4 regions of the Oikeobacillus pervagus genome follow, and region 4 is predicted to be linked to each of the others. Evidence: riboswitches for the same ligand, from Rfam matches in the RefSeq annotation. Region 4 holds a riboswitch; each other region holds the start of a gene.

Region 1 (8,138 bases), on a different contig from region 4:
GTAATCATCTTCAATAATATAGCGGTTGTCTCCTTTTTCAGCCCAATGTAATAACTGCATTCTTCTTGAAATCGGCATGATCATCCCGCAAGGAAATTGGTGGGAAGGTGTAACAAAGACAACATTAGCCTTGCTCTTTTCTAATTCAGATAAGATGATTCCATCTCGATCAAGAGGGATTAATTTCGTGTTTTCCACCCCTTTTTCGAAAATCATTAGCTTTCGATGATATCCAGGGTCTTCAACGGCCCATGTACTATTTTTGAGCAGGAGGACAAGTTGTTTTATTAAGTAGGGAGTACCAGCCCCAAGCACAATTTGACTAGGGGAACATCGAACACCACGGGACTCATAAATATACAAAGCAATGGCCTCTCGAAGATCATATTCCCCTTGTGGATGCCCAAGTAAAAGCAATGACTCGCGTTCGGAACGCCATATGTCACTGGCTAATTTACGATAAGTGGTATATGGGAAAGAACGCGGATCCACTCCCGAATGGGTGAAATCAAACGTAAACTTTTTATCCTCTCTTTTTTCTTCAATTGGCTCAAACGACTTTTTGGGGTTAAAAATCGGTTGTTCCATTTCACATACATAGAAGCCCTTGCGAGGAATGGCTTTGATATATCCTTCCGCGACAAGCTGATCGTATGCTGCTTCAATCGTGTTTTGGCTAATTTGTAAATGATGAGCTAATTTCCTTTTAGAAGGAAGCTTCGTATGGTGAGATAAATTCCCCGTTTTGATTTCATGTTTGATCTCCTCATACAACTGTACATATAGTGGTTTTTTTAAATTAGCATCAAGCTTTGGAGTGAATTGAAACATGTTATCTGACCCCTTTTGTTTATATAAAACTGATCCTTCATATAGTATCAGAAATTCCCTATAATACCTATGTCATTGATTGCTAAATAATGAGTGCAGGGAGGGGCATAGCATGAAAACATCACGTCAACTTGGTCTTGTAATGATTATAACAGGTGCTACATTTTGGGGATTATCTGGTCCTATGATTCAGTGGTTTTTTCAACAGACGAACATGTCATCTAGCGATTTTTTAGTTATTCGGCTGTTACTGGCGGGAATCACGATGTTGGGGTATTTGGCATTTGTAAAAAAACAAAATATATTGGCTATTTGGAAGCATAAATCCCATTCCATCCAACTGGTGCTCTTCTCCATTATCGGTATGTTGGGTGCTCAGTATACTTTTATAGAAGCACTACAATATAGCAATGCGGTAACGGCGACATTATTCCAGTTTCTTGGACCTGTTCTCATTACGATTTATGTTTCAGTACAGGGGAGAAGTTTTCCTTCTAGGAGACAATTTTTAGCCGTCGTGGCCGCTATAGCAGGTACGTATTTTCTTATTACAAATGGTTCGATAGAAAGCATCGTTTTATCGAAACAGGCCATCCTGTTTGGAATATTAACGGCTGTTGGTTTTGCCTTTTATACGATCCAGCCAGCACCACTAATTAAAAAATGGGGAACACTTATAATCGTAGGTTGGGGAATGCTACTAGGAGGCATCGTTTTACTTATATTTAATCATTCCCTCACACCACAATATTTTACTGATACGTTAACCATGTCGACCTTTGCCATGTTACTAGTCATTATCGCAAGTGGAACCCTATCATTTGTTCTATATATAGGAAGTCTAAAGTATTTGACCGCAACCGAAACAGGCATTCTATCCAGTATCGAACCATTCGTAGCGGCCATCGTCTCCGTGATTTGGTTAAAGGAAGTGTTCGGAGCATACCAGCTATTAGGAGGACTGTTTATTATCATAGCCGTCATCTTCCTGACGACTCCTGATAAAAAACTAAAACGCAGAATCGCTATGGAACAGTCATCAGAAGGTTGATAATAGGGAAAAACGTCATCTAGTAGATTAGGGAAGCACATAGTGTTGGAGATTCCTAAAAGAAGTGCAAAAAGATACGGGAAATGAGCATATATGCTTGGAAATAATCAAAAAATCAGAGTACAAGCGCAAATCTAGCAAGGAGTAGTGCAAAAGTCTATGGGAAATGATCAAATTCCCGGGGGAAATATGCAATGGCAAACTAGCGTAGAAACTGAAAAATGAATGGACGATATGAGCTTCATTCTCCGCAATTTTTATAAAATCCTTGTAAAAAGAGAGAGATTCCTTTATAGTTAACATTTGATGATGCAATATTTTGTGTTTATAGAAAATAACACTACTATATATAGTGAATAACCGATAAATACGGTGTCTATTTTTAGACTGAAAAGGGAATCTGGTGAAAATCCAGAGCTGTCCCCGCAACTGTAAGTGCAAACGAAATAAGAACAACCACTGTCATTCTTTGATGGGAAGGTCTTAGAGTAGGAGGAAGCACAAGTCAGGAGACCTGCCGTATTTATAGCGTATGTTCTTCTTCGGGAGTTGGGGAGAAATAACGATGGTAGTCTTGTAGACAAGTTCAATGTCTATTTATTTATCAACGTTAAAAAACCCATTCTTGGAATGGGTTTTTTTATATATATAAAACAAATAGATTGGACGATCGTTCCCTTTCTCGAATCCCAATATGAGTAGTGGAAAAATGGAAGTGGGGATGAGAATGAAAACTGAAATTTCGTCGAATATATCTAGAACGTATCAATCAAAGCTCGTTTTACCGCCGCATACAAATCATATGGGAACAATTTTTGGCGGGACGGTCCTTTCCTATATTGATGAAATAGCAGCGATATGTGCGATGAAACATTCTAAAAAAGTGGTTGTAACAGCTTCTATCGATCAAGTTGACTTTGTGTCTTCTGCAAAGGTTGGGGATATTTTGATATTGGAAGCAGTAGTTGTTTCGACTGGTCGAACGTCAATGGAGGTATTTGTAAAAGTCGAGAGTGAGCATTTAACAACTGGGGAAAGGTTACTAACGACGACTTCGATGCTCACAATGGTAGCCGTTGATGAAAACGGTGTTCCATCTCCGGTACCAAAAGTCATTCCTGAGACAGATAAAGAAAAGGAATTATTTCATGCAGCACAAGAGAGGAAAAAGGAACGAGATAAGAATCATACCGCAGATTGAATGGTAGGAGGAAAATAAAATGACCGATATGACTAAACATACATCAATTGAAGAAATGATAGAAAAAGTAGAGTATTTAATAGCTGAGATGGCTGCTAAATTCCCACATATTCCCCTGGAGGATTTTAGAGAAAAGGTATTAATCTCTTTAAGATCAAGGGAAATTTCATTAGAGGATGATGTCTATAATATTTTAATTTTATCAGCTGTTGAAAGAATTAGTATGAATGAACCTGATTGGACCTATATTGCTTCGTCTGTTTTTATTCGTAGGCTCTATCGACAGGTAGCAAGGGCTAGAGGTTATGATGAAGAAGAAAAATATGGTTCTTTTTATCAATTGATTTCTACACTAACAAAGTTGGGGATTTATAGTGAAAGTTTATTAGAAAAGTATTCATTACAGGAAATATCCTATTTACAATCAGTTCTAAATCCAGATAAAGATCAGCTATTTTCTTATATCGGGATTGTAACGTTAGCCGATCGTTATTTGGCCAAAACGCATGATGGTCAATTATACGAATTGCCACAAGAGCGTTTTATGGTGATAGCAATGACTTTAATGAAAAATGAACCAAAAGAACAGAGATTAACTTTAGTTGAGGAGGCTTATTGGGCCTTATCCAATTTATATATGACCGTGGCCACCCCTACTTTAGCAAATGCCGGAAAAGGTTATGGGCAATTATCTAGTTGCTTTATCGATACGGTGGAAGATGATTTACGTAGTATTTACGATTCGAATACGGATATTTCGACATTAAGTAAAAATGGTGGAGGAATCGGTGTCTATTTGGGGAAAATCCGCAGTAGAGGCAGTGATATTAAAGGGTTTAAAGGAGTGAGTTCAGGGGTTATTCCTTGGATGAAACAATTGAATAACACAGCTGTTTCCGTTGATCAATTGGGGCAAAGACAAGGGGCAATTGCTGTTTATTTAGATGTTTGGCATAAGGATATTTTCGCCTTTTTAGATACGAGACTTAACAATGGGGATGAGCGGCAGCGTACACATGATTTATTCACAGGTGTATGTATTCCTGACCTTTTCATGAAGCATGTTGAACAGCGGGAAGATTGGTATTTATTCGATCCTCATGAAGTTAGAAGGGTATTAGGATATTCATTAGAAGATTTTTATGATGAGGAGGAAAATGGTGAGTTTACACAAAGATATTGGAAGTGTGTTCATCATCCCCTATTATCAAAAAAACGAGTTCCAGCCATTGAAATTTTTAAATCTATCATGATTTCCCAATTGGAAACAGGGACACCTTATATGTTTTATCGAGACACAGTGAATCGTGAAAACCCAAATAAACATAAAGGAATCATATACTGCAGTAACTTATGTACAGAAATTACCCAAAATATGAGTCCAACCGTCATGGAAGAAGAAAAAGTTGTAGATGGAAAGATTGTAACCTATAAAATACCTGGGGACTTTGTCGTCTGTAATCTTTCCTCGATCTCATTGGCGAGAAGTGTGAGAGACAATGTTTTGGAACGGCTGATCTCCATTCAAGTGCGCATGCTTGATAATGTAATTGATATTAATACAATTCCGGTCTTGCAAGCACAAATAACGAATCAAAAATACCGATCAATTGGATTGGGGACATTTGGATGGCATCATTTATTGGCTCTTCAAGGGATTAAATGGGAAAGTGAAGAAGCTGTTGAATATTGTGATCGACTTTATGAAGAGATTGCTTATTATACGATACGTGCAAGTGTAAAATTAGCGAAAGAAAAAGGAAAATACCCTCACTTTGAAGGTTCAGAATGGCAGAATGGGAGATATTTCAACCGTAAAGGGTATATTTCTCCAAAATGGCAGGAATTGAAGAATGAAGTCCAAGAGCATGGGATACGAAATGGTTACTTAATGGCGATCGCCCCAAACTCAACAACATCGATTATAGCCGGTTCTACCGCAAGTATCGATCCTATTTTTAGAAAAGAATATTCAGAGGAAAAGAAAAATTACAAAATTCCCGTCACTGCACCCGATTTATCAGCAAAAACGACTTGGTATTATAAAAATGCTTATGAAATTGACCAACATTGGTCTATTCAACAAAACGCAAAACGTCAACGGCATATAGACCAAGCGATTTCCTTTAATTTTTACGTAACCCATGATATTAAAGCGAGTGCATTACTAATTTTACATATGGATGCCTGGAAATCTGGGTTGAAAACAACGTATTATGTCCGATCAACATCAAGCAGTTTTATAGAAGAATGTGAAAGTTGTGAAAGCTAAAGAGAGGGAGAAGGAAATGACTATAATTGAAAAACGTTTACTAATGGACCCAACTGCGCCCAATTGTTCTACTGGAATTATAAATGGACAATCTTCCAATGTTTTAAACTGGGATGATGTTCGGTTTTCTTGGGCCTATCCAAAGTATAAAAGAATGCTGTCTAATTTTTGGACCCCGTTCGAAATCAATATGTCACAGGATATTAAACAATTTCCAATGTTGACAGAAAAGGAGCAAGATACATTTTTAAAGGTAATCGGATTACTTGCCTTATTAGATAGTATTCAAACTGATTTTGCAGGAAAAGTGGCCGATTATATAACAGATTCAAGCCTAAACGCTCTCATGATTATTCTCGCTCAACAGGAAGTAATTCATAATCATTCATACAGCTATGTTTTATCCAGTATTGTACCCAAGAAAATACAAGATGAGGTATTTGATTACTGGAGAAATGAACCTATTTTGAGAAAGAGAAATGATTTTGTTACGAATGGTTATATCGATTTTGCGAATAAGCCGACAATTGAAAACTTTTTGAAGGCGATCATTTATGATGTAATTTTAGAAGGGTTGTTTTTCTATTCTGGATTTGCCTTTTTCTACAATTTAGCTCGGAATCAAAAAATGATTGCGACAAGTACTATGATTAATTATATTAATCGAGATGAACAAATTCATGTTGGGTTATTTGAAAAAATTTTTAAAGAAACATTGAAGGAACACCCTGAATATTGGACGGACGAGCTGAAAGTATTTGGCCAAGAGACTTTCCGTACTGCTGCACAGTTAGAAATTGAATGGGGTCAGGAGATTATCGGGAATGAAATCGCAGGGATTGTTATGCAAGAGTTGGATGCTTATGTAAAATTCATGGCGAACAAAAGAGCAGAACAATTGGGATTCCAAGCTCCGTTTGAAGGTTATCGGACGAACCCGTTACGTTGGATCATTGCGTATCAAGAGGTGGATTTAGGAAAGACAGATTTCTTTGAGCAAAAATCGCGCCAATATACAAAGACATCAGACATAAACGGTTTTGATGACCTATAAGTATTGAAAAGCCTGTGGGGGTTACTCTCATAGGTTATTTCTATACATAAATTTAATATAGAGCTCCTCAAAAATCTGATATAGTGAAATGGATGAGAGTGGATTGTGGGGTGTTATGATTGTTTCATTTGAAAAAGGTAAGATACAAGGAAATCCTTCAGATTGATGAGATGAAAATACCTAGTAATCGAGTGACGTGTGTTGTTGGGGAAAGTGGTTCGGGGAAATCTACTTTATTAAAATTATTAAATAAAATGTTGATTCCGGATAAGGGTGAAATCCTATTCCAAAATCAACATTTAGATGAAAGGGATGCGGTTGAGCATCGGAGAGAAGTCATCATGGTAGCACAAACTCCACTTATTTTTTCCGGTAGTATAGAAGAAAATTTACAAAAAGGCAAATGGTTTTCTGATCAAGTGGAGGCGACAGAAGAAGAGTTGAAGCATTCTCTACAAGTAGTCCATCTACATAAATCCCTTGATGAAAATGTGAAAGATTTATCAGGTGGGGAAAAACAAAGGGTAGCGCTAGCGAGAGCATTATTAATCAATCCTAAAGTATATCTGCTGGATGAGCCGACTTCAGCATTGGATGAGGAAACGGAGATCAAAGTGTTATCCAATATCATTCAAGAGGTCAAAAAGAGGAGTGGGACAGTCATAATGGTGACACATTCGAAGACTGCATGGGAGACCTTTGGAGAGCATATCATTCATATCGGAAAGAGGTAGAAGATGGGAAACGGAATGATTGATATTGAATTATGGAGATTAATTGCTGCCTATGTTTTTATTGTCTTTCTTATTATCATTGTAAAATGGAGAGGTATTGCTAGGGAAAAGCTTATATACATTGCAACATTAAGAATGACGGTTCAGCTTGTAATGGCGGGGTATATATTAACGATTATTCTTAAATATCCTCATCCTTTATTGACCATTGTGATCGTCATCTTAATGGAGGTTTTTGCTATAAGGACGATTTATAAGCAAATGGGGGAACCGTTTTCAAATGAATTAAAGAAAATGATTGCCTATGCGATGGCTAGCGGAACACTTGCCAGTATCTTGTACTTCAATTTTATTGTCATTCATTTTTCTCCTTGGTATGATCCAAGGTATTTTATTCCCATTGCGGGGATGATTATTGGAAACTCTATGACAGCGGTGACATTAGCAGTCAAAACGTTATGGAACGACCTTCACCATCAACGGGATCAAATAGAAGGGGCATTGATGTTAGGAGCAACCCCAAAGCAGGCGGTAAAACGTTATGTGGATCATGCTTTTGATTCAGCTATATTACCGACCATCAACAATATGCTAGGCATGGGGATTGTTTTTTTACCAGGAATGATGACGGGACAAATCCTCTCAGGAATCAGCCCTGTTTTAGCGATCGAATATCAAATAGCGATCTTGTTAGGAATAGCAGGAAGCGTTTCTCTTACCGTTCTTTTTTTGCTTTTATTTGGATATCGGGTTTTTTTCACGAAAGATGCACGTTTACGGGAATGATAGGAAGGGGATAAATTGGTCTCATTGGTGACCTACTTATCCCCGTTTTTTTCATAGGCAGGTTCGCTTAAATGGATAATAGGTTCAAAATATCTTTTAATCTTTCCACACGATAAGTGGGCTTTGCTTCTTTAACGACCTTACCATCTAAGTGATCAATCCAAATGGATTCCATTTTCACACGGTTTGATCCTAAAATATCAGTGCTT
Region 2 (8,138 bases), on a different contig from region 4:
CGTATCGGGTTGAAGAAATTTCTTATGTGGAGTACGCCCCATCAGAATGATTTCAAAAACATTAAAATCAAAGGCAACACTGGACTCCTGACTCACAACGGAAAGCTGTTTGGCGATTTCTTTCGTGTTTATATCCGTAATGGACCGTCCGTCAAGTTGTATCACCCCTCCATCAGGTTTTAATACACGATACATATTTTTTAAAAGCGTCGATTTTCCACTTCCATTTGGGCCAATGATTCCCACCAATTCCCCATGATGAATAGTTAAAGACACTTGATTGATTATTTTTTTATCAAAAATAGTATAACTTACGTCTTCTACCGAAATTTCCATCCATTATGACCTCCTTAAAAAGAATATGAATTTCTACGTAAAAGCCATATAAAGAAAGGTCCTCCACATACTGCTGTAATAATTCCAATCGGCATCTCTTCAGGAGCAATGATAATTCTTGCACAAATATCTGCCAGTAATAAAAAGCTGGCACCTGCTAAAGCACTGAGTGGCAATACTCTTCGATGATCAGATCCGACTAATAAACGAACAATATGAGGGATGACTAATCCGATAAATCCAATCGCACCACTTACGGCAACGAGTACCCCTGTTAATAGTGAGGTGATGACAATCAGTTTTTTCCGAAAAGAGGTTAAATTTACTCCTAATGTAACCGCTGTCTCATCCCCCATAAGAAGAAGATTCAAAGAGCGGAATTGACTCCAAAGATATAAAAAAGCAATCGTCACAATCAAAGCTGGGATGAATAAATATTCCCAACGGGCTCCTGCGAGACTTCCCATCATCCAAAACATCACATCACGAATTCCTTCTGCTCGAGGTGACGAGATGACAATAAAATTCGTAATAGCTGACAGTATCATCGAAATCGCAACACCGGCGAGCAATAGTCGGACGGTCGATATTCTTCCATTAATTTGTGAAAAAAAGAAAACAAATATGGTAGATAAAAGTGCCCCTAAAAAGGCCGCAAACGATATCGCATATTGACCTAAAAATGAAAATACACCTAAGACAATCACCAATGTTGCTCCTACAGAAGCACCTGATGATACCCCTAATATGTATGGATCAGCCAATGAATTTCTAACAACTGCCTGCACCGCAGTACCGATGATTCCAAGTCCTGCCCCGACAATCACACCTAGAATCACTCTCGGAAAGCGTATGTCCCAAATTATCGTTGCCTCTGTCGATTGGATACTTTCATGGAAGAATGGGAGTTTAGAAAAAACTACTTTCCAAACAGTAAAAGGATGGATGGAAACCGGACCTACCATCACACCGATCGTCATCAATAATAATAATAGAACGATAGATAGGATGATAAACATATAGAAATGTCTAGGTTGTTTTTGAATCTCCAGAAAAATCTCTCCTTTTTAAACTATTTTTCTAAACAAAAAAACACCCATCAGTAAGTAGATGAGTGTAGAACGAGAACTTCATTATGAGAATTTGAACGTTTCCACGTCCTATCTTTTCACCTCCCGAAAAAGATAGTACTATATTGTCTTCAAGGCAAGTCTCCTGACTCATGCATCATCCTAGTTTAAGCCCTTCCCATATCATTTGAGATATAGTGGATATGCTTATTTCGTCTGCATTAACAGTTGCGGGAACAGTTCTGGATTTCCACCAGATTCCTTATCAAGTCCAAAAAAGGACACCTTGAATCCCCTATCATATTAAGTTAACATATTGAGTATATCGATAGTTTTATCATATTGCAATGATGAATAAAGAAAATACCTTATAGATCTACCTTTTACTTGTTTCTACGAATTTCCTCACGTTCTTTATATCCTTTGTCACGTACTTCTTCACGTAATTCGTACCCACGATTTCTAAGTTCTTCGCGGTATTTATATCCTGAATCTCGTGCATACTCACGTACGGTATATCCCCTTTTACGAATGAACTCACGAATTTCATAATGAACAGTACTATCTAAGTCTAAATTTTGTTTCAAATCGTTTGTGAATGCAAGTAATTCATTTTGTTCTTCTGTAGCAAGATTGACCATTTCATTTTGCTTTGTATATAACTCATTCACTCTTGTATTTTGTGAATCATAATATTTATTCACATTTTCAGTTTGCCATGAATGCCATTCATTCAACAGTTCACTCTTTTTTTTATTAAAATAATCTGCAAAAGCCTGTTTTGAATTTACATCCACATACTCGCCTTTTCCAGCATCTGCTACGAGTTTTAATGCTTTTTGCCCGGCATGATCAACGTCAAACCCGATGATGTTAATCACGGCTTTAATATCTGATTGGTTGAGTTCCTTTGCAGCTTGGACTGGGTCACCACCACATGTTTCAATCCCATCACTCACAATATAAATAATATTTTCGACATTTTCCCCTATTTGATTATGTAAATCTTCTTTTGCAGCCGAAATAGATGCTGCTAGTGGAGTCCATCCAGCAGGTTTAAATGTATCAAGTGCTTTAGAAAAAGTTTCCTGATCATATGTCGATAAGGGGTAAACCACTTCTGTACTAGAGCAAGAAGCGGCTTTATCCTCCTCTTTTCCAGTACCTTTATGTCCATAAACACGAAGAGAGACATGAACATTTTCCGGAAGATCAGTAACAAATTGCAGCACCGCATCTTTAGCAAGCTTCATTTTTTGTTCACCTGAAATCTCAGCAGCCATACTTCCACTAGCATCAAATAAAATTTGTACATTGATTTTTTTAGCTTTAGGATCTGTTTGGAGGTCTACTTTTTCGTCTGGAGTCTCACTAATCTCTTCAAAAGAAGTGTCAAAATTATTGAAAAATTGGGCATAATCACGATAGTCTTCAGCTGCTAAAGCCAAAAGCCTCCCATAATATTCTTCAGCTTTTTTTCCTTTAGGAAATGTTGTAATGGCTTTTTTTATTTTTTCCTCCTTCTTTGAAGCCCCCCTATACTTACCTGGCTCTGTTTTCAGCATATCTTCAATATTTAGGCTAGTATATTTTTCATAATCCAATTCTTGCTTTTCAACTTCCTGTTTGTCTGTCACCTTATTTTCTTTTGCTGGCTGCTTTGTTGTTTCATTAGAACAACCTACGATGATCAACATTACTAAAATTAAGGAAAATGCTTTTCTTATTATCCCCATCGATTCTCCCCATCCTTTCACAGTCAACTAATTATCAAATTAACGATAAATGATTCAGTTGTCTATAGGGTGAAAGCTTTGTTTCTTGGTTTTAAATGGCGAATAACTAGTAAAATATTACTATATACGAAGTCGATAGTGATTGATTATAACCAGATAAAGATTATTTATATTGGTGAATAATGTTGTAGCACAACTCCTGAATTTATTCGTAAACCTAGCGTCAAACATAAGAAATGGGTGAATATCGCGTCTCTGCTGACTTTTTTCTATTTTGTAAGGGAAAATCTATTAATAACCTTAAATTCATTTGATATATTGACAGAATGTTAAGATCGTTTAAATATCTTAGAGCCTACGTTAAGGGTTTGTAAAAAATGGAAAAGACTCCTTGTATGGACGCAAAAATATAGTATGATAACTATGTACTTTTTTTACGCAACATATAAGGAGGCGTTGGAGATGAAAAGTTTAAAGCAAAAGTTATTGGTAATGTGTACAGCTTTCATGCTAGTAGGGGTCGCCGCTGGTTGTAACAAAGAGGATACGGAAAAAGAAGAAGACCAACAAGTAGAGGATCAAACAGAAAATGAAAACACAGAAAACGAAGATACAGAAAATGAAGATACAGAATCTGAAGGCACAGAAGAGGAACAATAAAATATATTCTAGGGAAACATGGGGATGATCCTTGTGTTTCCTTTATTTTTTCTTTAAGAAACTAGTTTAATGTTATCAACAATGGGATTTTGCAAGCATGTCTCTGAAACAAATAAAGGGCAAATATGCGCCCAAACGAACACTTGTTTTCTTGTTTTTATAATGGGGCTACGGCATATTTTGCAATTTGCACTCCTTTTCATTCTGTTCACTGATTTCAGATTCTTTTCCATAGTAAGTTTGTAAAAGTAGATTAGCAGTAAATGTATTCGTTGTGATGACATCGGCCCCCGCATGCAAATAGCGGGTATGAATTTCTTCTACGATTTCAGGGTTTGATATATTCAATGATGGGGCTGAAAAAGGCTTTTTATAAGGGAGATCTAAACTCTTCCATAATTCAGTCCCCATCGCCCCATCTATGATGACGATTTCTTTCGAAAGTGTATTGGTAAAAATCATGGGATCCACACCTCTTTCGCTGTCATATTGGTTCTATTGAAGCAAACGTTAGGATCCGTTTGTGAAAAATATCCCTCATGAGCAAGCTGTCATCTTATTCTTTTCATTGGCTTTTTCAATCGTTAATTTAATCGAACTCCAGGATCTTTTCGAAAATAAAGCGGGGATTTCTTTATCACGGGCTTGCTCTTTTATTGCCTTTGCTAAATTATGGTTGATAAAATCCGTTAAGATTAACACCGCATCGGTATGTTTTCCAATCGTTTTTTCTGTCATTTTTGTCTTTCTACCACTAATATGAGAAACATTATGTATGCCGATCTCTCTTAACCTTGTTGTAATTGTTTCTACACGGTCTCCGCCAACTATTAATAAAGATGTATCATATGCTCCTCCTAATTTTTAATTGAAATTCATTCTCATTTATATAATAATACAAATGAGAATGAATTTCAATATCAAATTTTCAAAAATAAAAACCGAGGAAATTCCTCGGCTCTTCCATCGATATAATTGGTTATTCTTCTATTTCCAAGACGACTGGACAATGATCACTTCCTAATACTTCCGAATGAATAGCTGCTGCCTTCAAACGGTCTTTCATTCGTTTTGAAACAAGAAAATAATCAATCCGCCACCCAATATTTCGTTCTCTTACTTTATTCATATAGGACCACCAGGAGTAGGCCCCTTCTCTTTCTGGGTAAAAATAGCGAAATGTATCAATAAATCCCGCATCTAATAGGTTTGACATTTTTCCCCTTTCTTCGTCTGTAAAACCTGAGTTCCCCCGATTCGTTCGAGAATTCTTTAAGTCGATTTCTTGATGAGCAACGTTTAGATCTCCACAATAAATTACTGGTTTCTTTGCATCCAATTCGACTAAATACCGATGGACTCTCTCCTCCCATGTGAGTCGATAAGGGAGTCTTGCCAAATCTCTCTGAGAATTCGGAGTATATACATTTACTAGAAAAAAGGTATCAAACTCTAAGGTAATGCCCCTTCCTTCTGGTTCTGATTCTCCTGAAGCAAACCCGTATGAAATCGCTAATGGTCGTTTCTTCGTAAATACGGCTGTACCGGAGTACCCTTTTTTCTCGGCATAATTCCAGTATTGCACATATCCCTCCAATGATAAATCAATTTGCCCCGCTTGTAATTTTGTCTCCTGTACACAAAAAATATCAGCATCCACCTCGTGGAAATAATCTAAAAAACCTTTTCGAACACACGCCCTTAGCCCGTTCACATTCCAGGATACTAGTTTCATCTATTATTCATTTCCTTTCACTTACTTTCAAAAAGATCTCACCCTATATTATAAGGGATAAACAATGAATGGTGGCAGGTCCTGTTTCTATTTCATGATAACTAGATGAATATAATCATGGTATGATAGACAAAAGCCAACATAGTGAAGAGGGAAGTACGATGAAAAAGAAGAAACAAAATCAGCAAATTCTACTAGAAAGCTTTGATGAATTGGGAGAATGGTTTGGAAGAGACATAAAAAAACCGTTCGTACTCCTAAAAGGAAATCAAAAAAAGATCACTGAAAATGATAAAATTTATTATGATCATGAAAAAGATGAGGTAGATAGGAAAAGGTATTACCGTTCAGTAAAAGAACAAGGTGAAAATGGTGCACATTTATTTTCCATTTACCATAACTTGATTAAAAAAACTCATAAATGGCACCTACCCTATTTTATTAGCAAAGATCATTATTTATATACTTGGGTCGATTTACAGCCAGATGGGAGTGTAAAAAGTATTTATTCTGGAGAACGGAAAAATCCAAAAGTGTTAATTGCTGAAGATATTGAAACGATTCAGAAAAGATATGCTGAATTTCAAAGAATGTTAGATCATATGAAACATTCATCCTTTAACTTAAATAAAAAAATGAAACATATTGACGTTCAATATAAATACAATACAGAACATGTCGTTCCTCAATCTTGGTTTAGTGCTAGGGAACCAATGAAAGGAGACTTGCATCATTTATTTATGTGTCAACCGGAATGTAATGCAGCTAGATCCAATTTCCCTTATGCCGATTTTAATTATTATCAACCAGAATCCCCGAAAGAAAAAATCCAAAATCGCTGTGGCGTCGCTTCAGAAGGTCGGTTTGAACCAGAGTACGGAAAAGGAACAGTCGCAAGAGCGATGCTATATTTCTTTCTTCGCTATCCACGGGCAATAAAAAAGACATTCCGACGACAAGTGGATCTAGAACTACTAATTCGGTGGCATATGGAGTTCGACATTACGATCTATGAAAAACACCGGAACCGTGCGATTTATCGGATCCAAGGAAATCGCAACCCTTTTATTGATGACCCTGAATTAGCGACAAAAATAAAATTTTAAATATCACGGGGCGACTTTTTCATCATGGCAATTAACTTCGATCATGATGTTAGCACGATCGATTTCAAACTTGCTCCCCCACTAACAAGTATCAAATCCCATTGTCAAAGTGCAAATCCTTGGTGCATAATATAAGGGAAACTTTTTTAATATTCGAAAAGGAAGGGAATTACATGAGCGTACATAAAGCCATTACAGAACATTCTAACAAACAACATAAAATCGTAAGAAGATTCGTTGAACTTGACGGACTTCGTGAAACATATATCGAAGAAGCGGTTTTATTATGTAAAAACGGAAATCCGTTCGAAACTGAAAAAATCAATGAAGTCACAAACGAAATCAATCAATTAGCAAGAAAAGGAATTGTTCCTACTAGAAAAAATGTGACAGTGGAAATGGTTCAAGAATATGTAACTAGACTGACAGCAACTAAATAAAATGAAACTTTATCCCCCACTGAATGCTAATTAAACTTATCGGACCTTTAGGGAGCAGTGATCCCCCACCTATCTTCTTTTTTCCAAATCATTTTGAGGTGGAGGTTTTACGGATAAATTCAACAAAAAATCTATCCATGTTTGGATAGATTTTTTATTGTTAATAGCATTGAAAGGATTCGATTCTTCTTAAATCAACCCCAAAATACACCCATGTGAACTACCCGTCAATGAATTGACTGAGCTTCTCGCTTCATCGGGCGGTCTATCGACCTGCCCTCCACGAAGGTTCATTCCGAACCTTGCAATGGTTTCAAATGAGTGGGTCTTTCCCACATGACAGGCATTATTTTACGTGGTGACTGTTCTTTCTTCACCACAACCCCATATAATGCAGTTTTCAAAGAACACTCGTTCTTGTAAGTAGTATATCATGTTTTGTCTTGCCATCCCACAAGGGGATTTCGACAAAAGCGTACTCTCATCTCTACTCTAAAGAGGTAGAGGATTCCCGTCCGCAATCCTAAATAAACATCCTCTTATTGAACCTGGATCAACTGCAAACACTTGTGCAGATGATTGCTGAGGGGTAAAAGATGGTGGTGGACTTGTCGGAGCCCCCGCCTGACCACCTGGACCCATTTGATTTCCTTGACCTTGGGAAGGAACATTAGGAAAAAAAGGGAATGGAAATTGACGGTCATCATACATATACATGATTAATCCCCCACTTTCTTTATTCCCTATACGATATGTTCCAAGAAATAATTTGAAACTTGTTCCTATATTTTTTTTAGTAGCTTCACCTTAAATGGAATATTTTTATATCATTCAATCGTTTCTTTTAACATTGAGGCATAGACTTCTACCCCTAGTTTCGTTAGATGCACTCCATCTTGTACAAAATATTCTGGGTGTCCCCGGCAGATCTGATCCCATTCGATTAAAGTGATATTTTTATATTCTAAAGCGGCTTTTTCCAAACTTGCATTGACAATCGATTCCCATGGCTTAGGAACTTTCACTTTTGTAAAATAGATGCTCCGTTTCGATCC
Region 3 (8,138 bases), on a different contig from region 4:
AAGATCCCTTTAAGCTTCATTAGATCCACTCCTTTTCAATCATAGTAATAGTATACGGATATGAAGAAATTTCTATACATAAAAATGGAATAATTGTTTTAGTAATATGGAAATAAATTGAATTGAAAAAGTTTAGTACTACAAAAGTCAAATGAAAATTGATAAAATATACATGCTCTCAGTGATGAGGAAAAGGGAGAGAAAATAATCATGAACGTATATGAAAAAATGGTTGATAAACTATGGGAAAAGTTCTCAAGTGAAGATACATGGATAGCGATAGGGGAAGGATCATTAAGAATAATAATTACCTTACTGTTAGCTGGAATTGTTGTAAGGATTGGAAGGATTATCCTTCGTAACTTTTTCAGACTCCGGTCTAAATCTCCTTTAACCGTGTCTGAAAGAAGGGAAAATACATTACTGAAATTGCTAGAGAATATTATCTCCTATGTAGTTTATTTTATGGCGATTATCAATATTTTAGAAATACTAACTTTTAACATTAAAGGGTTGCTTGCTGGTGCAGGAGTTGTTGGATTAGCTATTGGTTTTGGAGCTCAAAACTTAGTGCGCGATGTGATTACAGGATTTTTTATTATTTTTGAAGATCAATTCTCGGTTGGGGACTATGTAAGAATTGGGCAATTTGAAGGGACCGTTGAGGAAATTGGGTTGAGAACGACGAAAATTAAAGGAATCAATGGTGAGTTAAATGTATTGCCTAATGGAGGTATTACTGAGGTAACGAACTTTTCTATTCATAATAGCATTGCGATCATCGATGTGAGTATTGCTTATGAATCGGATATTCAAAAAGCTGAAAAAGTAATAGAAGAATTATTGCAAGTTTTGCCGGGCAAATATGAAGAAATCGTTGCCCCTCCACAACTTTTAGGAATACAGAATCTTGCTGCATCTGATATTGTATTAAGAATTACAGCCGAAACTCTACCGACAAACCATTGGTATATTGCCCGAATGATTCGTAAAGAAATCAAATTATGTCTAGACCAGAATGGAATCGAAATCCCATACCCACGACTTGTTACGTACTCAAGGAAAGAACAACAGGAAAAACCTGTGGAAGTAAAACACGGAGGCGAATAAGGGAGGAGAAAGGAAATGGAGCAAAAAAACTTTCAATTACATGATATTGTCGAGATGAAAAAACCCCATCCTTGTGGGGTGAATCGTTGGAAGGTAATCCGTATCGGAATGGATATTCGAATAAAATGTGAAGGTTGTCAGCATAGTGTGATGCTTCCCCGCAAAGATTTTGTTAAGAAAATGAAGAAAGTACTTGAAACAGCGACTGAAGAATAAAGAGATGGTCCTTAAGGTTCATTATACTTTGCCTTAAGGATCAGTCCTCTTTCTTTTTTTCGCCCTTTTCCCAAAGATATTCTTTTGGGAACGCTAGAATCCCTTGTCTTTTTTCCACCATATATCTATAATTGTGAAAGGTTTATATTCAATTTTTCTGAATAAAAGATAAGTATCTTTGCTTGAATGATGCCTTTCCTGTTTTGTGAAAGTCTAAGTCTTTCCAGAATTTTAAAGGATGGTTTGTGTGTATAGACAATTATTTATGAATAGAGGAGTGACGAAGTATGGCGTTAACAGCCGGAATTGTTGGCTTACCGAACGTAGGAAAATCAACATTATTTAATGCCATTACAAAAGCGGGGGCAGAATCTGCCAACTATCCCTTTTGTACCATTGATCCTAATGTTGGGATTGTAGAAGTACCAGACGAACGGTTAAATAAATTAACAGAGTTAGTACAACCAAAGAAAACGGTTCCGACCGCTTTTGAATTTACAGATATCGCTGGAATTGTAAAAGGGGCTAGTAAAGGGGAAGGCTTAGGGAACAAATTTTTATCTCATATTCGCCAAGTGGATGCGATCTGTCATGTCGTCCGCTGCTTTGCGGATGAAAATATCACCCATGTTTCAGGAAAGGTAGACCCTATTTCTGATATCGAAACGATTAACTTAGAATTAATACTGGCCGATTTAGAAACAGTGGATAAAAGAGTTGGCCGTGTAGAAAAAATGGCGAAACAAAAAGATAAAGATGCGATGATCGAACATGAAATCCTTGTGAAATTAAAGGAGGCATTTGAATCAGAATTGCCAGCTCGAACTGTCGAATTCACAGAAGAGCAAATGAAAGTTGTGAAAGGGTTACATCTACTTACAATTAAGCCAGTACTTTATGTGGCAAACGTTGGAGAGGACGATGTTGTCGATCCTTCAGAAAATCCTTATGTACAACAAGTTCGCGAATTTGCCGATAAGGACCATGCTGAAGTCATCGTCGTTTGTGCTAAAATTGAATCTGAAATTGCTGAATTAGATGACGAAGAAAAGGCAATGTTTTTACAAGAATTAGGAATTGAAGAATCTGGACTTGACCAATTAATTCGTGCAACATACAGCTTACTTGGGCTAGCTACATACTTTACTGCAGGTGTTCAAGAAGTACGTGCTTGGACATTCCGAAAAGGGATGAAAGCACCAGAATGTGCGGGAATTATTCATACCGATTTTGAACGTGGATTTATTCGTGCCGAGACTGTTTCCTATGAGGATTTATTAAATGCAGGTTCAATGGGAGCGGCTAGAGAAGCAGGAAAGGTCCGACTTGAGGGGAAAGAATATTTTGTTCAGGACGGGGATGTTATCCATTTCCGTTTTAATGTGTAAAAGAATAAGAAAAACGGAGTGTTGAGAAATACAACGCTCCGTTTTTCTATTCCGTTTTTACATCGTTCAAAATATAAAGGAAACCTTCGAATTATCGGCCCAATATAACCGTTTGTAATGCTTTATCTAAATAGAGTTGCTGCTCTTTTTTGTTTTCTTCAAGTTCGGAGATAGCTGCTTTTAACTCCATATATTTTTCTATGACCTTTTCCTTGGAAGAATAAATGACGAAAACAGCACCTAGACTATTAATATAATGATTGATCTTCTTTTCTTGCATGATTCTCTCTCCTTTTACTTATTATATTTTGCTAGACGGATAAATTGCGAAACTTGTTCGCTTGTTATAGCCTTTCCTATTCTTGCCATGAGAAAATTGACTTCAGAAGCCTTAATATCAGGGTCATTTGTTTTGTATTCTACAAATCGAGCAGACTCAAGCACCTTTCTTAACATATTTCTGTACAAATAAGGATCGCCATTGGTGAGTTTTAAATCCCAATGCCAGCAATATTCTAGAGAAATAATAATATAATGTTCCAACTCCTGTTGGGTGAAGATAGAATGCAATAATTTTTTGGCAATGCTTCGGTTTCGAAAAGTGGGAGCCACTTCAATGACCCCTAGTACTTTCAGAAAATCTAATTTAATCCATCTCTCCTCTTCCTCTGGTGAAAGTATGATTGTATAACCAATGATTTGCGAATCCACGATAGCTAAAGCCATAAATGCCTGTTCCGTCTCCATTACTTGTGTTAATGTTTGCTGTTGATGATGTGCTTCTCGAAATCTATTTAAATCTGGATGGAAATGGTTATATTTTAAGTGTCGGAATACTTCCTCTGGATCAGAAACAATCTTCACTTCCCCCACCCCTTCTCTTTTATGAGAAATTGAACGATAAAAAAAGAGCATTCGGACCAAGGGCCGAATGCTCAGAATAGTTTCTTTCAAACATCATCGTATAGAAAAAAGAATAGACTTCTTCTATATGAATTCTTCACAGACACCTCCCTATTACCCGTAGGAATTATTGCGCTTATTAAACAGGCAGGTCTCCTGACTTAACTTCATCGTTTCCAGCGTCTTCCCATTTCATTTTGAAACAGTGACAAATAGCAGGTCGCTCAGAATTACAGTGGCGGGAACCGTGTCGGATTTACACCGAACTTCCCTTTTAAGCTATAGTAAAATATAGCACCTGTTTAAAAAAGGAATATTCACTTGTTGTTTAGAAAACTTTAAAATATAGAACTGTGGATCACCCTTTAAAAATGTTGACCACGGCAAGCCTCAAGCGCCTGTCGTCTAGCGAATTTTTCCGTTTACTCCCTCTGATAAGTCAACATCAGCTCAAGAAGGACCTTGCTCTCGTTTCTTTTATTTCAGTCGAAACTTGAGAAATCCGTACGGCGATGATCGAGGCGCTTCCGCTTTTGTACATCTAGCTCCAGCGCCTATCGTCTAGCGAATGTCTCCGTTTTCTCCCTACGATAAGTCAACATCGGCTCGTGGACTTCCTCGCCGTGTTTCCTTTATCTCAGTCGAAATCTGCAACATTCGTACGCCGATAACCAAGGCGCTTCCGCTTTAGTTAAGTATAATTCAGTCTTCCTTTTGTGTCTATTTTTATTTTCTGAATTTTTAATTTAAATTCCTTTATGTTTCTGTTTTGTGAAACCTTTTAGTTTATTGAATCGTATTCTCTAAAAAGGGGGAAATGGTTATGCCTATTTGCCAAAATTGTCAAAGTAAATGGAAGTGGAAAGAAACTCTTTTGAAATCATTTTCTTTTTCCTATGGATGGACGTGTCCTTACTGTCAGCATATACAATACGTGTCAGCTAAATCGAGAAAAAAAGCGTCGGTTTTTACGACTTTGCCCATTCTTCTTTGGTTTCCATTGACCATCTTTCATGTCCCTATTTCAGTTATTCTAGTGATAGAGTTGATCGCCTATGTGATGGTTCTTTTGTTAGTACCAAGATTGTACCAATTACGGAATAAAGAAGAACCACTTTGGTGAAAATAATCAAGAGAATTACAGAAAATTTACAAAATCCTTCGTATAAACTAATAATGATCTTTTACACTAAAAGAAAATGAAGTTTAGAGGGGGTTTTTCAAGTGGAAAGGGCAAAATCATGGTTTATCAAACAAGATCAAGCCTATTTTTACTTTCTTAATCGCCGCTCGAAATTATGCGTGTCTTTTTTTAAACATATTACCCATCTTGGGGGAGCGATGTTTACAATTGGATTGCAACTTATATTATTAATGTCAAGTAATCAAACATTGAGAAAGGTTGCATTGCTTGCTTTAGTATCGTTAGTTGTCAGTCATGTAGTAGCTGTTTTAATTAAAAAGACTTTTCAAAGAATCCGTCCGTATTTAGCCTTGCCTAATGCAATGGTACATGGTCATTTATTCAAGGACTACTCTTTTCCATCCGGCCACACGACAGCTGTTTTTTCCATAGTTATTTCTTATCTTGTTGTCTATCCATCCCTTTTACCTTACTTACTGCCAGCTGCCCTTCTTGTAGCCGTTTCTAGAATTGTGTTAGGTGTTCACTATCCCTCAGATGTTCTTGTTGGCGCATTATTAGGAACATTTACAGCGATTACTTTTTCTACCTTTATGTTTTAAGTCTATTGAAATCTATTTTTGGGGATGACTCATTGCTTTTAAGATACCATTATGGTATAATTTCTTCCTGTGAGTAATGAAAACATTGCTCCTTGCTCTTTTTAAAAGGAAAGAGCCGTATAGTCCATAAGGAGGTGAAAGAAAGATGAAAAAGTACGAATTAATGTACATCATCCGCCCAAATGTAGATGAAGATACTAAAAAAGCAGTTGTTGAGCGTTTTGATAATGTCTTAACTTCTAACGGTGCGGAACTCATCGATTCTAAAGACTGGGGTAAACGTCGTCTTGCATACGAAATTAACGATTTCCGTGAAGGCTTCTATCAATTAGTTCATGTTCAATCTAAACCAGAAGCTGTTCAAGAATTCGATCGTTTAGCAAAGATTAGTGACGATATTATCCGCCACATTGTCGTTAAAGAAGAAGAATAATTCATTTGAAATGTTTAGTAAAATAGCTTCTACTTTTTGAAAAGTAGTCGTTCAATCATACAAACAAATTCTTCGATTAATGTTTCACGTGGAACGTTAATTAAGAAGGAAGGGGTTGATTCTGATGATGAACCGAGTTGTTTTAGTCGGTCGTTTAACAAAAGACCCTGAACTTCGTTACACACCGAATGGCATTGCTGTTGCTTCTTTTACTCTTGCTTGTAATCGTAATTATACGAATCAACAAGGTGAGAGAGAAGCGGATTTCATTAATTGTGTTGTTTGGCGCAGACCTGCGGAAAACGTTGCAAACTTTTTGAAAAAAGGCAGCCTTGCTGGTGTCGATGGCCGCATTCAAACGCGGAATTACGAAGGACAAGATGGTAGACGTGTATACGTTACAGAGGTCTTGGCTGAAAGTGTACAGTTTTTAGAACCACGTAATGCTTCGGCAGGAAATAGCCGACGCGATGACAGTGGGATGTTTGGCGGTAGCCAAAGACATCAAGACAATCCTTTTAGTCAGAATCAACAAGATCGAAACAATAATGGTTTCACACGTATAGATGAAGATCCATTTGCAAATGACGGTCAACAGATCGATATTTCAGATGATGATCTCCCATTTTGATGATAAGTTTTAAATAACAAGTAAAGGAGGGAATTGAACATGGCAGGTGGACGCAGAGGTGGACGTAAACGTCGGAAAGTGTGTTATTTCACATCTAACCACATCACTCATATTGATTATAAAGATGTAGACTTACTTAAAAAGTTTATTTCTGAACGCGGAAAAATTCTTCCACGTCGTGTAACAGGAACAAGCGCTAAATACCAACGTCGTTTGACTTTAGCAATCAAACGCGCTCGTACAATGGCTCTTCTTCCATATGTTGCAGAAGAAAAATAATATAAAAAAGACAGTGGGGATCTTTGCCTTGCTGTCTTTCTTTCGTTTTCCTAGAAAATTATAAAATTTAGAACTGTGGATATCCTCCTTTGAAAGGGGTTGTCCACGTCTAGCGGATTTCTCCGTTTTCTCCCTCCGATAAGTCCACATCAGCTCGTGAAAGGCCACGCTTTCGTTTCCTTTATCTCAGTCAAAGACTACAAAATACGTACGCCGATGGACAGGCGCTTCCGCTTTTGTTCTTTTCGAGTCCTTTTGTGTGCTTACCCACTTCCCTCACTCCAACTTTAATAAAATCTTTACATTGCGATAACCTAATCTATACATCTTAAGTCTTATACTAAAAGTAGTATATATAAGGTTGTGATGTTCTTGAGATCAATCAAATTCAAACTAATTATTCCTATAACTATTTTGTTAATGGTTTCATTTGGAATCATTATTTTTTTTACGAATTGGAAAATGGAAAAAATAATGGAAACGGATGTAATGGAACAAATAGATGGAATTGTTAAAGAAGCGAACCATTCCACTCAAGTGTTTTTAGAAAAGCACGAAACTAGTCTACTTATGTTATCTGAGAGTGATGAATTAATTCAATTTGCACGAGGGGTTCAGGATAAGGTCGATCATGAGGAATTAAGTTTACTTGATCGAAGTGTTCAAAAAAGCTTTAATCGTTATACGAAGCATTATAAAGATGTTGCGTCTGTCTACTTTGTTTCCCCTACTAATAGATTAAAAGCTGCTCCTGTTTCTCAGTTTCCTTCTGATTATCATTTCACTGAGCAAAAATGGTATAAGGAAGCAAAGAAACAATCGAAAACGGCTGTTTGGAGTGAACCATACATTCATAAAGCAACGAAGACCTCCGTCATTACCATTTCAAAAGCTGTGTATAGCGGGGAGCAATTTCTAGGAGTGATCGCGGCCGATATTAATTTAACTAGTTTAACGAACTGGATGAATGATTTGAATATCGGGTATCATGGATTTCCGATATTAATCTCGAAAACAGGAGTGGCAATTGTTCATGATGAGAAACAAGGAAAAAATATAAAAAATCTCCCATACATTATGGAACTATTTCAACACTCTAATAAATCCGGAATCATTCAATTTGACCAATATAATGAAAGCAATAAACTTGTTTTTGACACAGTGAAAAATACGAATTGGAAGGTTGGGGCTATTTATCACCAAAAAGAATTACAAAAGGTTTCGCAATCGATTCAAGATTTCTTGTTAGTTGTGGCTTTAACGGTACTACTCCTTATCATCATAGCGATCATTTTGTTATCCGCTAAAATTACAAAACCTTTAGGAAAATTAACAGAATCAATTCAAATGGTGACAAAGGGCCATTTAAATATTCAAGTAGACATTCACAGCAAAGATGAAGTTGGTCAATTGGCCCATCATTTTAATTACA
Region 4 (8,138 bases):
GGGAGTCAGTGGATGGCCTTCCAAGAAGATTTGGATGAATGGAAAACGGAAAGAAAAGAGAAAAAAGAGAATAAGGTGAAGAGTAATAAAGACAAAAAACAACCTAAAAAAATGGAATCTGAAAGCAAAGAAGAAACGGCCGAGGTCGTAACGAAAGAGCCGATCATTTCAAGCTTTACGGAAAAAAACGAAATGCCTATAGAATTGATCGAAGAAGAAGACCAATTAGCTTTGCCCATTGACGAGGAGATGGAGGATGAGGCTCCGCCAATGTCTTTTGCTGAAGTAGAAAACAAGGATTATCAGTTGCCCTCCATCTCCTTATTAAAACGGCCTAAGCATACAGACCAGAGTAAAGAATACCAATTAATTCATGAAAATGCGGCTAAATTGGAAAGAACATTTCAGAGTTTCGGTGTAAAGGCGAATGTTACACAAGTTCATCTAGGGCCAGCTGTTACAAAATATGAGGTTCATCCAGACGTAGGTGTGAAGGTGAGCAAAATCGTGAGTCTTAGTGATGATATTGCTCTAGCACTCGCAGCGAAAGATATCCGGATGGAAGCACCTATTCCAGGGAAATCAGCGATTGGGATTGAAGTTCCTAATCAAGATGTAGCGGTCGTGAGCCTTCGGGAAGTATTGGAAAGTAAACAAAATGATAAACCCAATTCCAAATTATTAATTGGTTTAGGGCGAGATATTACAGGTGAAGCGGTCCTTACCGAATTAAATAAAATGCCACATTTATTAGTAGCCGGTGCGACTGGGAGCGGAAAAAGTGTTTGTATCAATGGCATCATCACAAGTATCTTAATGAGAGCGAAGCCACATGAAGTGAAAATGATGATGATTGACCCGAAAATGGTTGAATTAAATGTATATAATGGGGTGCCACATTTATTAGCTCCAGTTGTAACGAATCCCAAAAAGGCTTCTCAAGCTTTGCAAAAAGTCGTAAGTGAGATGGAAAGACGATATGAACTATTCTCTCATTCAGGCACAAGAAATATTGAGGGGTATAATGAATATATTCATCGCCATAATAATGAAACGGGCGAAAAGCAACCATATCTTCCTTATATCGTTGTAATCGTAGATGAATTAGCAGATTTAATGATGGTGGCATCGGGCGACGTAGAAGATTCCATTACCCGTCTTGCGCAAATGGCAAGAGCAGCAGGGATTCATTTAATTATCGCCACTCAGCGACCTTCTGTTGATGTCATCACAGGGGTGATTAAAGCGAATATTCCTTCAAGAATTGCCTTTGCGGTTTCTTCTCAAACAGATTCCCGTACGATTCTAGATATGGGAGGAGCCGAAAAACTACTTGGAAGAGGGGACATGTTATTTTTCCCAGTAGGCGCTTCAAAGCCTGTGAGGGTACAAGGAGCATTCCTTTCTGATGATGAAGTAGAGGAAGTAGTCGAATTTGTCATTTCCCAACAAAAGGCTCAATATCAGGAAGAAATGATTCCTGATGACCTTCCTGAAACAACAGCAGATGTTGAAGATGAACTTTATGATGAAGCCGTCCAATTAATAGCGGAAATGCAAACTGCTTCCGTTTCTATGCTCCAACGTCGTTTTAGAATTGGCTATACTAGAGCCGCAAGACTGATCGATGAAATGGAAGTGCGAGGGATAGTTGGTCCATATGAAGGAAGCAAACCGAGAAAGGTATTAATTCCAAAATCTACAGATGAGCAAACTTCGTAAAAAAACACTCAGGTGGGGGGAACGATTCTTACGCTCCACCTGAGTGTTTTATTGTTTAGGAAACTAACTCCGATGAACAGGCGATTGCGGATTTGTTATGGAATCAACTTCTCTGTTTCATGAAATATGAGAATCCGGTTATGAAAAGAAATATTATAGAAAAGCCATATTTTTCCGTATTTTTTTGACTTTAGGTATCTAGCCATTTTTTATTTTGATTTGGTATAGTATAGTTACTGCTTACATTGAACGTTAAATTAATAATATTGCAATGATATAACAAGAATGTAAATGTTGCTTTTCAGATGATGAAAAAAGTGTTATCTTATTTCTTGGTAGTAGAAAAGTTTACATTAGAGGTCAGATGTCTGAGGAGGATGGTGATAGTTTCAATGATGGCAATAAAAGTAGATCATAGACATTTATATCTTCAAGTCATTGAACATTTGAAAAAGGCTATTGAGGCTGGAATTTACAAGGAAAAAGAGAAGCTTCCATCCGAATTTGAGTTATCGAAACAGTTAGGAGTTAGTCGAGCGACATTAAGAGAGGCTTTAAGAATTTTAGAGGAAGAAAATATTATTACGCGCAAACATGGTGTCGGAACCTTTGTCAATGTCAAACCATTGTTTACATCAGGGATTGAACAATTAAGCAGTGTGACAGATATGATTCTTCAAGCTGGGATGTCACCCGGGACAATCTTTCTAGCTTCCACTAGGCAAAAACCAACGGAGTCGGATATGAAAAGATTCCAATGTACAGATGAGGATGAAATTGTGATGATTGAACGGGTTCGGACAGCGAATGGAGAACCGGTTGTATATTGTGTGGATAAAGTTCTGGCAAAAGCTTTCCCAGACCATTATGATTATCAAGATGTGTCATTGTTTTCTACATTAGACCAAATTGGCAATCGGAAAATATCCTATGCCGTCACTCAAATTGAACCATTAGGATATCATGAAAAAATTTCGCCGATTCTTGAATGTGAATTAGAAACAGCTCTTCTTGTCTTGAAACAGCTCCATTTTGATGAAGCAGATGAGCCGATCCTTTATTCGATTAACTATTTTAAAGCAGATAAATTTAGCTTTCATGTATTAAGAAAGCGTTTTTAGTAGGTAAGACATTTTTCCAACACTTAATAGATAGTGAATCCCCCCACCTTAAGTGATGATAGGTGAGGGTTTTTCTGCTTAAAAGGTTCGAATTGTGCAACTACTATTCATTTTCGCCCAATTTTTTGGGAGAGCCAATGTAGCAACTGATCTCGGCTTTTCGGAAAATCAGCGTGAGAGGGGATCTCTTCAAATTGGTTGACGATATCCAAAATCCATGGTTTATGAAGGTGACTTCTACTTAAAATTCCTTCGTCTGAAAATGCACCATGACCATCACCTGAATACAGAGTTTCTCCATTATTCATGATGATGATTTCATCTGACCATTCATAGGCAAAGTCCACATCATGGGTGGACAGAATGATAGTGGTTCCATTCTGATGGATACTTGAAAGAATATGTAATAAACGGTCCGAATAATAGAGGTCCAGTCCAGCGGTGGGCTCATCCAATACGATGACTTCTGGCTTCATCGCAAGTACACCCGCGATGGCTACACGTTTCTTTTCTCCAATACTTAATAAATGAGGGGGCCTTCGACTATAGTTGGTCATTTCCGTTAGTCGCAATGCCTCATCCACATATTGTTCGATTTCTTCTTTTGCTAAGCCTAAATTTTTCGGACCAAATGCCACATCATCCCTGACAGTCGATGCAAAAATTTGTGAATCAGCCTGTTGAAAGACTAGGCCGACACTTTTTCTTAGTTGAACCAGTTCTTTTTTCTTATATTTTAAAGGTTGACCTTTAAAATAGACCGTCCCATTTTTAGGCCGTAATAATCCATTTAGATGCAAAAATAAAGTAGACTTACCTGCACCATTATTTCCCAATACGGCTATTTTCCTCCCTGGTGAAAATGAGAGGTTAATATTCTTTAAAACATTTGTACGATCTGGATAGGAAAATGATAGATTCTCCAATTGGAGGATGGGCACTGTCATTCAAAAAACACCTTTCCACTAAAAAGAATGATGAAAAAAAAGAAAAGGAAGAAAAGATGTTTTTTATTCACCTTCCCTTCATAAGTAAACGAAAGAATTAATTCATCGGCACCTCTTGAGTCAATCGCCTGTTGCATTTCTGTTCTCTTTTTTAATGTTTGGATAAACAGATTTGGGATTAAAATTGAAAAAGAACGTAAAGAAATTCGAAATGAACGATGTCCTAACCGCGTTGACTGTGCATAGTACATTTGAATGGCTGTTTCCATTAACATAAAAAGAAAACGATATGTGATGGAAATCAAATCAATTAATTCTTTCGGAAGTCTAAGTCTACTTAAAACAAACAGTAGTTCATGGACGGGTGTGGACAAAATAAAAAAATAAATACATGTCACACTACCTATAGAAATGAGAAATAGTTCAATCGCTACTTCAAAATTGGTAAATAAAATAAAAATGAAAATAGGTCCTATTTCGCCTGACCAAATAAGATCTTCCCCTGAATAAGGCTCCAAGGAGAAAGTGAAAAGAATTGAAATAATACTTGTTAAAATGAATAATAATGGTAGACTTAAAAGCTTCAAATAAAGCAAAATATGTATGTCCATAACGATTATGATGATCATACTCATGATAAAGAAAATGAGCAAGGATAATCCTACATCTCTTAGGGTGACAGTCGTAAGTAGACACCCAATTGCGAAGATAAATTTCTCAATTGGGTGTATAGTTGAAAGTCTTTGTTGATTTGCTATTGTATCGATAATCATCTTAATGTTTCTTTCTTATTTCCATTCTTTTTCCCTTTGGACAGTCCGAAAAAATATCCAATAAAGCCAGCCCCTAGCGCAGCTTGTAAGGCAAATAATAAACTTTCCACTTCTCCACCAGGTAATTCCCAAACATTTGAAAACCAAGGTTCATATTTGGGATTAATAGATTCGATTGCATCGACAGCTTTTCCATCCGTTCCCGCAAACTCTGATGAAGTATTATAAGCAAGAGGAACAATAATAAATAATAAAATAACAAATAAAAGAAAGAGATTTTTCTTCATAGATTATTTCGCCTCCTTCATTTGCACATTTAAAGTGGATAGTTCTTCACGATTATATTTTGCTAGAAAGTTTAATACCATAACAGTTAGCAAACCTTCGACAATGGACAAAGGAATTTGCGTGATAGCAAAAATGCTAGCAAATTTCATAAAAGAACCTATGATTCCATTTACAGAGTCTGGAAATGCAAGCGCCAATTGAAACGATGTTGCAACATATGTAGCTAGGTTTGCTAAGGCAGCTGCTAAAAAGATCGATACATTATGATGAACATTCATCTTTTTCGATGCTTTGTATACTCCGTAGGCAACGAAAGGTCCAAGTACAGCCATTGAGAAGGCATTCGCCCCTAATGTAGTAATGCCACCATGAGCTAGTAACAATGACTGAAATAAAAGGACAACAAATCCAACGACACTCATGATCATAGGTCCGAATAAGATCGTCCCAAACCCTAATCCAGTTGGATGGGAACTACTCCCTGTAACAGACGGGATTTTCAATGCCGATAACACAAAAGCGAAGGCAGTGGATAGACCTAAAACCATTTTCATTTCAGGGGAATTTCGAAATAATTTCCTTAATTGAAGGATTCCGATGAATAAAAAGGGTAGAAAAGCGATCCACCAAATAATGACCCATTTGATTGGGAGAAAACCTTCAGCAATATGCATGGCATGGGTGCTCGAAAAAGAATTCACCCAAAAATAAGACGCTAACATTAAAATACTACAAAACCAAAAAAAGCTTTTCCTCATGAAAATTCTCCTCTTCTCAAAATATTCTCCTATCTTTCTCTTGAAAAATAGATATACATATAGAAAAGTAAATCACATGAAATATTGTGGAAAATAAAAAAGCATTCATAACTTACGGTTAAGAATGCATGAAGAATACATGTCATGCGATTTCCCCTATATCCCGTAGGTACATCGAGAGTGGAAAACAGGCAGGTCTCCTGACTTATCTTCTTTGTGAATTGCGCCTTCCCATTGAATACAAAAGTGGCCTATTGCAAAACACTCCAAATTACAGTGGCGGGAACCGTGCTGGAATTTCACCAGCTTCCCTTTTAAGCAAATAGAGGGGGGTTCCCTATTTGCACCTATTTTCGAAAAAATATGAAATTAATTTAAAGTATAGGGAATTTGTGACAGTTTGTCTACAATTTTTTTGAAAATGTCAGAAAAGAGAGATTAAAAAAACTTCTTGTCAATTATTGAATAATTTGTTAACTTTGAATACATAGTTATAAATATTGTGATATAAAAAATATCAAACGACAATTACATAAGATGATTTAAAGTGCCAATTAGGATATTGGATAATAGGGAAATCGGTTAAAATCCGATGCAGCCCCCGCTACTGTAAGTGTGGACAAGCTTGTCAAAACCACTAGGTAACGACTAGGAAGGGACAAGGGAGGAAGAAGCATAAGCCAGGAGACCTGCTTTAAGTCGCGTTTTATTCTTCGGTGGGAGGAATAGGTGTGTGGCATAAAGCTATTGTTCATTTGCATACAAATCCTTATCTTCCAGAAGATAGGGGTTTTTTTGTTGGAATTATTTTTATATTGAAAATGGGAGGGGCAAGAATGACGACATGGAATTTACAAGATATGCAAAAGCATGTTCTGATTTGTAACGGTTCTAGTTGCATGAGAAAGGGAGGAGAGGAAGTCACCCAAGCCATTAGAAAGGAAATTACAACAAGAGAACTAGACCGCTATATTCATACAAGCCGGACTCGGTGTAATGGTAGATGTAAAGATGCCTGTGTTGTCATTGTGTATCCAGATGCTGTGTGGTACGAAGGGATCGATGTTGATTCTGCGAAAGAATTGGTGCACTCCCATCTAGAAAACAATCAAATATTGAAATCGAAGGTTATATATGAGCGGACGCAAACGGGAATGAGTTTAAAAAACAATCGCGTCAAAGGAATTGAGAAAGAAAAGCAAGAAGCGAAAAAGGAGGAAGTTTTGTGACCGGGAAATTATTAATCGTAGGATTTGGTCCAGGAAGTGTTAAACATTTTACAGAGCGTGCAAAAGAAGCTATTGCAGAAAGTGATTGCATTATTGGTTATAAAACATACGTAGAGCTCGTCACAGATTTAATTACAGACCAAGAAATTATTAGTACAGGAATGTCGGAGGAAGTCAGCCGTGCTCAAGCTGCCGTCAAACTAGCCGAAGAAGGAAAGAAAGTGGCGGTCATATCTAGTGGGGATGCGGGTGTCTATGGGATGGCTGGTCTCGTATATGAGGTATTAATTGAAAAAGGGTGGAAAGAAGCAGAAGGTGTAAAAGTAGAGGTGATTCCAGGAATTTCAGCGATTAACTCCTGTGCTTCTCTTTTAGGCGCACCTGTTATGCATGATTCTTGTACAATCAGCTTAAGTGATCATTTAACACCATGGAGTATCATAGAAAAACGAATTGAAGCTGCAGCAGCAGCCGATTTCGTCATCGCTTTATATAATCCGAAAAGTGGAAAAAGAACAAGACAAATCGTGGAAGCACAACGGATTCTATTAAAATATCGGGATCCTAAGACACCCGTAGGATTAGTAAAAAGCGCATACAGGGACCGTGAACATATTATGATCACGACATTAGAAGAGATGTTAACTTATGAAATCGGGATGTTAACAACCGTCGTCATCGGTAATTCTACAACCTTTTTATATGACGGGAAAATCATCACACCAAGGGGATACCAGCGTAAATACACGCTAAACTCTACGAAACAAAAACTTAGACCACATGAACGTTTGAAAAGGGAAAATGAACCTTGGGCGCTTCATGGAGGAAAAGAAGAGGAATCGTCCTCTCTAAAATTTGCCGAAGAAGCTGCCAAAATAGTAGGAATGAAAGATACTCCTGAAGAATCAATGATTCCTTTTCAAAAAATTGAACAAATTTTTGAACTGGCAGTGAGCCCAGGGGTTGCGAATAAGCAATTTACTGCACAGCAAATGTTAACATTAGCAAAAATCATTGGAGATAAAGGCTCGATGGAATATACCCCACATCATTACATCATAGTAAGGGTACCGACAGATCAACCTGAATTGATTGTCTCCAAACTAAAAGAAACCGGATTGCTCGTAAATCCAATTGGGGATGTCCTTACGATTAAGGCTTGTGATTTTTGCGATGGGGAGAAAAAGGACGGAATTCCATTAGCAGAAGAACTATATGAACGTTTTTCTGGAATGGACATGCCAAAGGAAACAAAGATCGGCATTAACGGCTGTGGAATGGCTTGTTACCAAGCAGTTCA

What was found. A riboswitch is a leader RNA that binds a small molecule or an ion and turns the genes downstream of it on or off. The one in region 4 is predicted to bind cobalamin.
Region 1: another riboswitch for cobalamin. It lies ahead of J2S13_RS12365 (acyl-CoA thioesterase); the one in region 4 lies ahead of J2S13_RS03070 (energy-coupling factor ABC transporter permease).
Region 2: another riboswitch for cobalamin. It lies ahead of J2S13_RS01830 (FecCD family ABC transporter permease); the one in region 4 lies ahead of J2S13_RS03070 (energy-coupling factor ABC transporter permease).
Region 3: another riboswitch for cobalamin. It lies ahead of J2S13_RS08985 (GNAT family N-acetyltransferase); the one in region 4 lies ahead of J2S13_RS03070 (energy-coupling factor ABC transporter permease).

Annotation. Positions count from the first base shown of each region.
Region 1 covers NZ_JAUSUC010000035.1:6,537-14,674, reverse strand. The annotation lists gene pdxR (MocR-like pyridoxine biosynthesis transcription factor PdxR) at 1-831, opposite strand, end outside; gene J2S13_RS12370 (DMT family transporter) at 944-1,882, shown strand; cobalamin riboswitch at 2,236-2,418, shown strand; gene J2S13_RS12365 (acyl-CoA thioesterase) at 2,610-3,083, shown strand; gene J2S13_RS12360 (ribonucleoside-diphosphate reductase subunit alpha) at 3,103-5,355, shown strand; gene J2S13_RS12355 (ribonucleotide-diphosphate reductase subunit beta) at 5,372-6,409, shown strand; gene J2S13_RS12350 (ABC transporter ATP-binding protein) at 6,529-7,143, shown strand; gene J2S13_RS12345 (ABC transporter permease) at 7,147-7,929, shown strand; gene J2S13_RS12340 (HAD family hydrolase) at 7,997-8,138, opposite strand, start outside.
Region 2 covers NZ_JAUSUC010000003.1:13,605-21,742, reverse strand. The annotation lists gene J2S13_RS01835 (heme ABC transporter ATP-binding protein) at 1-336, opposite strand, end outside; gene J2S13_RS01830 (FecCD family ABC transporter permease) at 351-1,355, opposite strand; cobalamin riboswitch at 1,525-1,710, opposite strand; gene J2S13_RS01825 (vWA domain-containing protein) at 1,790-3,142, opposite strand; gene J2S13_RS01820 (hypothetical protein) at 3,605-3,802, shown strand; gene J2S13_RS01815 (homocysteine S-methyltransferase family protein) at 3,971-4,264, opposite strand; gene J2S13_RS01810 (DUF2325 domain-containing protein) at 4,340-4,633, opposite strand; gene J2S13_RS01805 (exodeoxyribonuclease III) at 4,782-5,537, opposite strand; gene J2S13_RS01800 (endonuclease I family protein) at 5,699-6,643, shown strand; gene J2S13_RS01795 (YpbS family protein) at 6,817-7,083, shown strand; partial or broken gene J2S13_RS01790 (collagen-like protein) at 7,606-7,800, opposite strand; gene J2S13_RS01785 (acyltransferase family protein) at 7,911-8,138, opposite strand, start outside.
Region 3 covers NZ_JAUSUC010000019.1:46,156-54,293, reverse strand. The annotation lists gene yyaC (spore protease YyaC) at 1-20, opposite strand, end outside; gene J2S13_RS09005 (mechanosensitive ion channel family protein) at 211-1,110, shown strand; gene J2S13_RS09000 (DUF951 domain-containing protein) at 1,126-1,326, shown strand; gene ychF (redox-regulated ATPase YchF) at 1,614-2,714, shown strand; gene J2S13_RS08990 (hypothetical protein) at 2,806-2,994, opposite strand; gene J2S13_RS08985 (GNAT family N-acetyltransferase) at 3,009-3,578, opposite strand; cobalamin riboswitch at 3,747-3,934, opposite strand; gene J2S13_RS08980 (TIGR04104 family putative zinc finger protein) at 4,441-4,740, shown strand; gene J2S13_RS08975 (phosphatase PAP2 family protein) at 4,842-5,363, shown strand; gene rpsF (30S ribosomal protein S6) at 5,509-5,796, shown strand; gene ssb (single-stranded DNA-binding protein) at 5,921-6,427, shown strand; gene rpsR (30S ribosomal protein S18) at 6,467-6,706, shown strand; gene J2S13_RS08955 (methyl-accepting chemotaxis protein) at 7,079-8,138, shown strand, end outside.
Region 4 covers NZ_JAUSUC010000005.1:24,439-32,576, reverse strand. The annotation lists gene J2S13_RS03095 (DNA translocase FtsK) at 1-1,722, shown strand, start outside; gene J2S13_RS03090 (GntR family transcriptional regulator) at 2,118-2,843, shown strand; gene J2S13_RS03085 (energy-coupling factor ABC transporter ATP-binding protein) at 2,951-3,790, opposite strand; gene cbiQ (cobalt ECF transporter T component CbiQ) at 3,787-4,563, opposite strand; gene J2S13_RS03075 (energy-coupling factor ABC transporter substrate-binding protein) at 4,560-4,850, opposite strand; gene J2S13_RS03070 (energy-coupling factor ABC transporter permease) at 4,854-5,609, opposite strand; cobalamin riboswitch at 5,783-5,975, opposite strand; cobalamin riboswitch at 6,138-6,320, shown strand; gene J2S13_RS03065 ((2Fe-2S) ferredoxin domain-containing protein) at 6,446-6,838, shown strand; gene cobJ (precorrin-3B C(17)-methyltransferase) at 6,835-8,138, shown strand, end outside.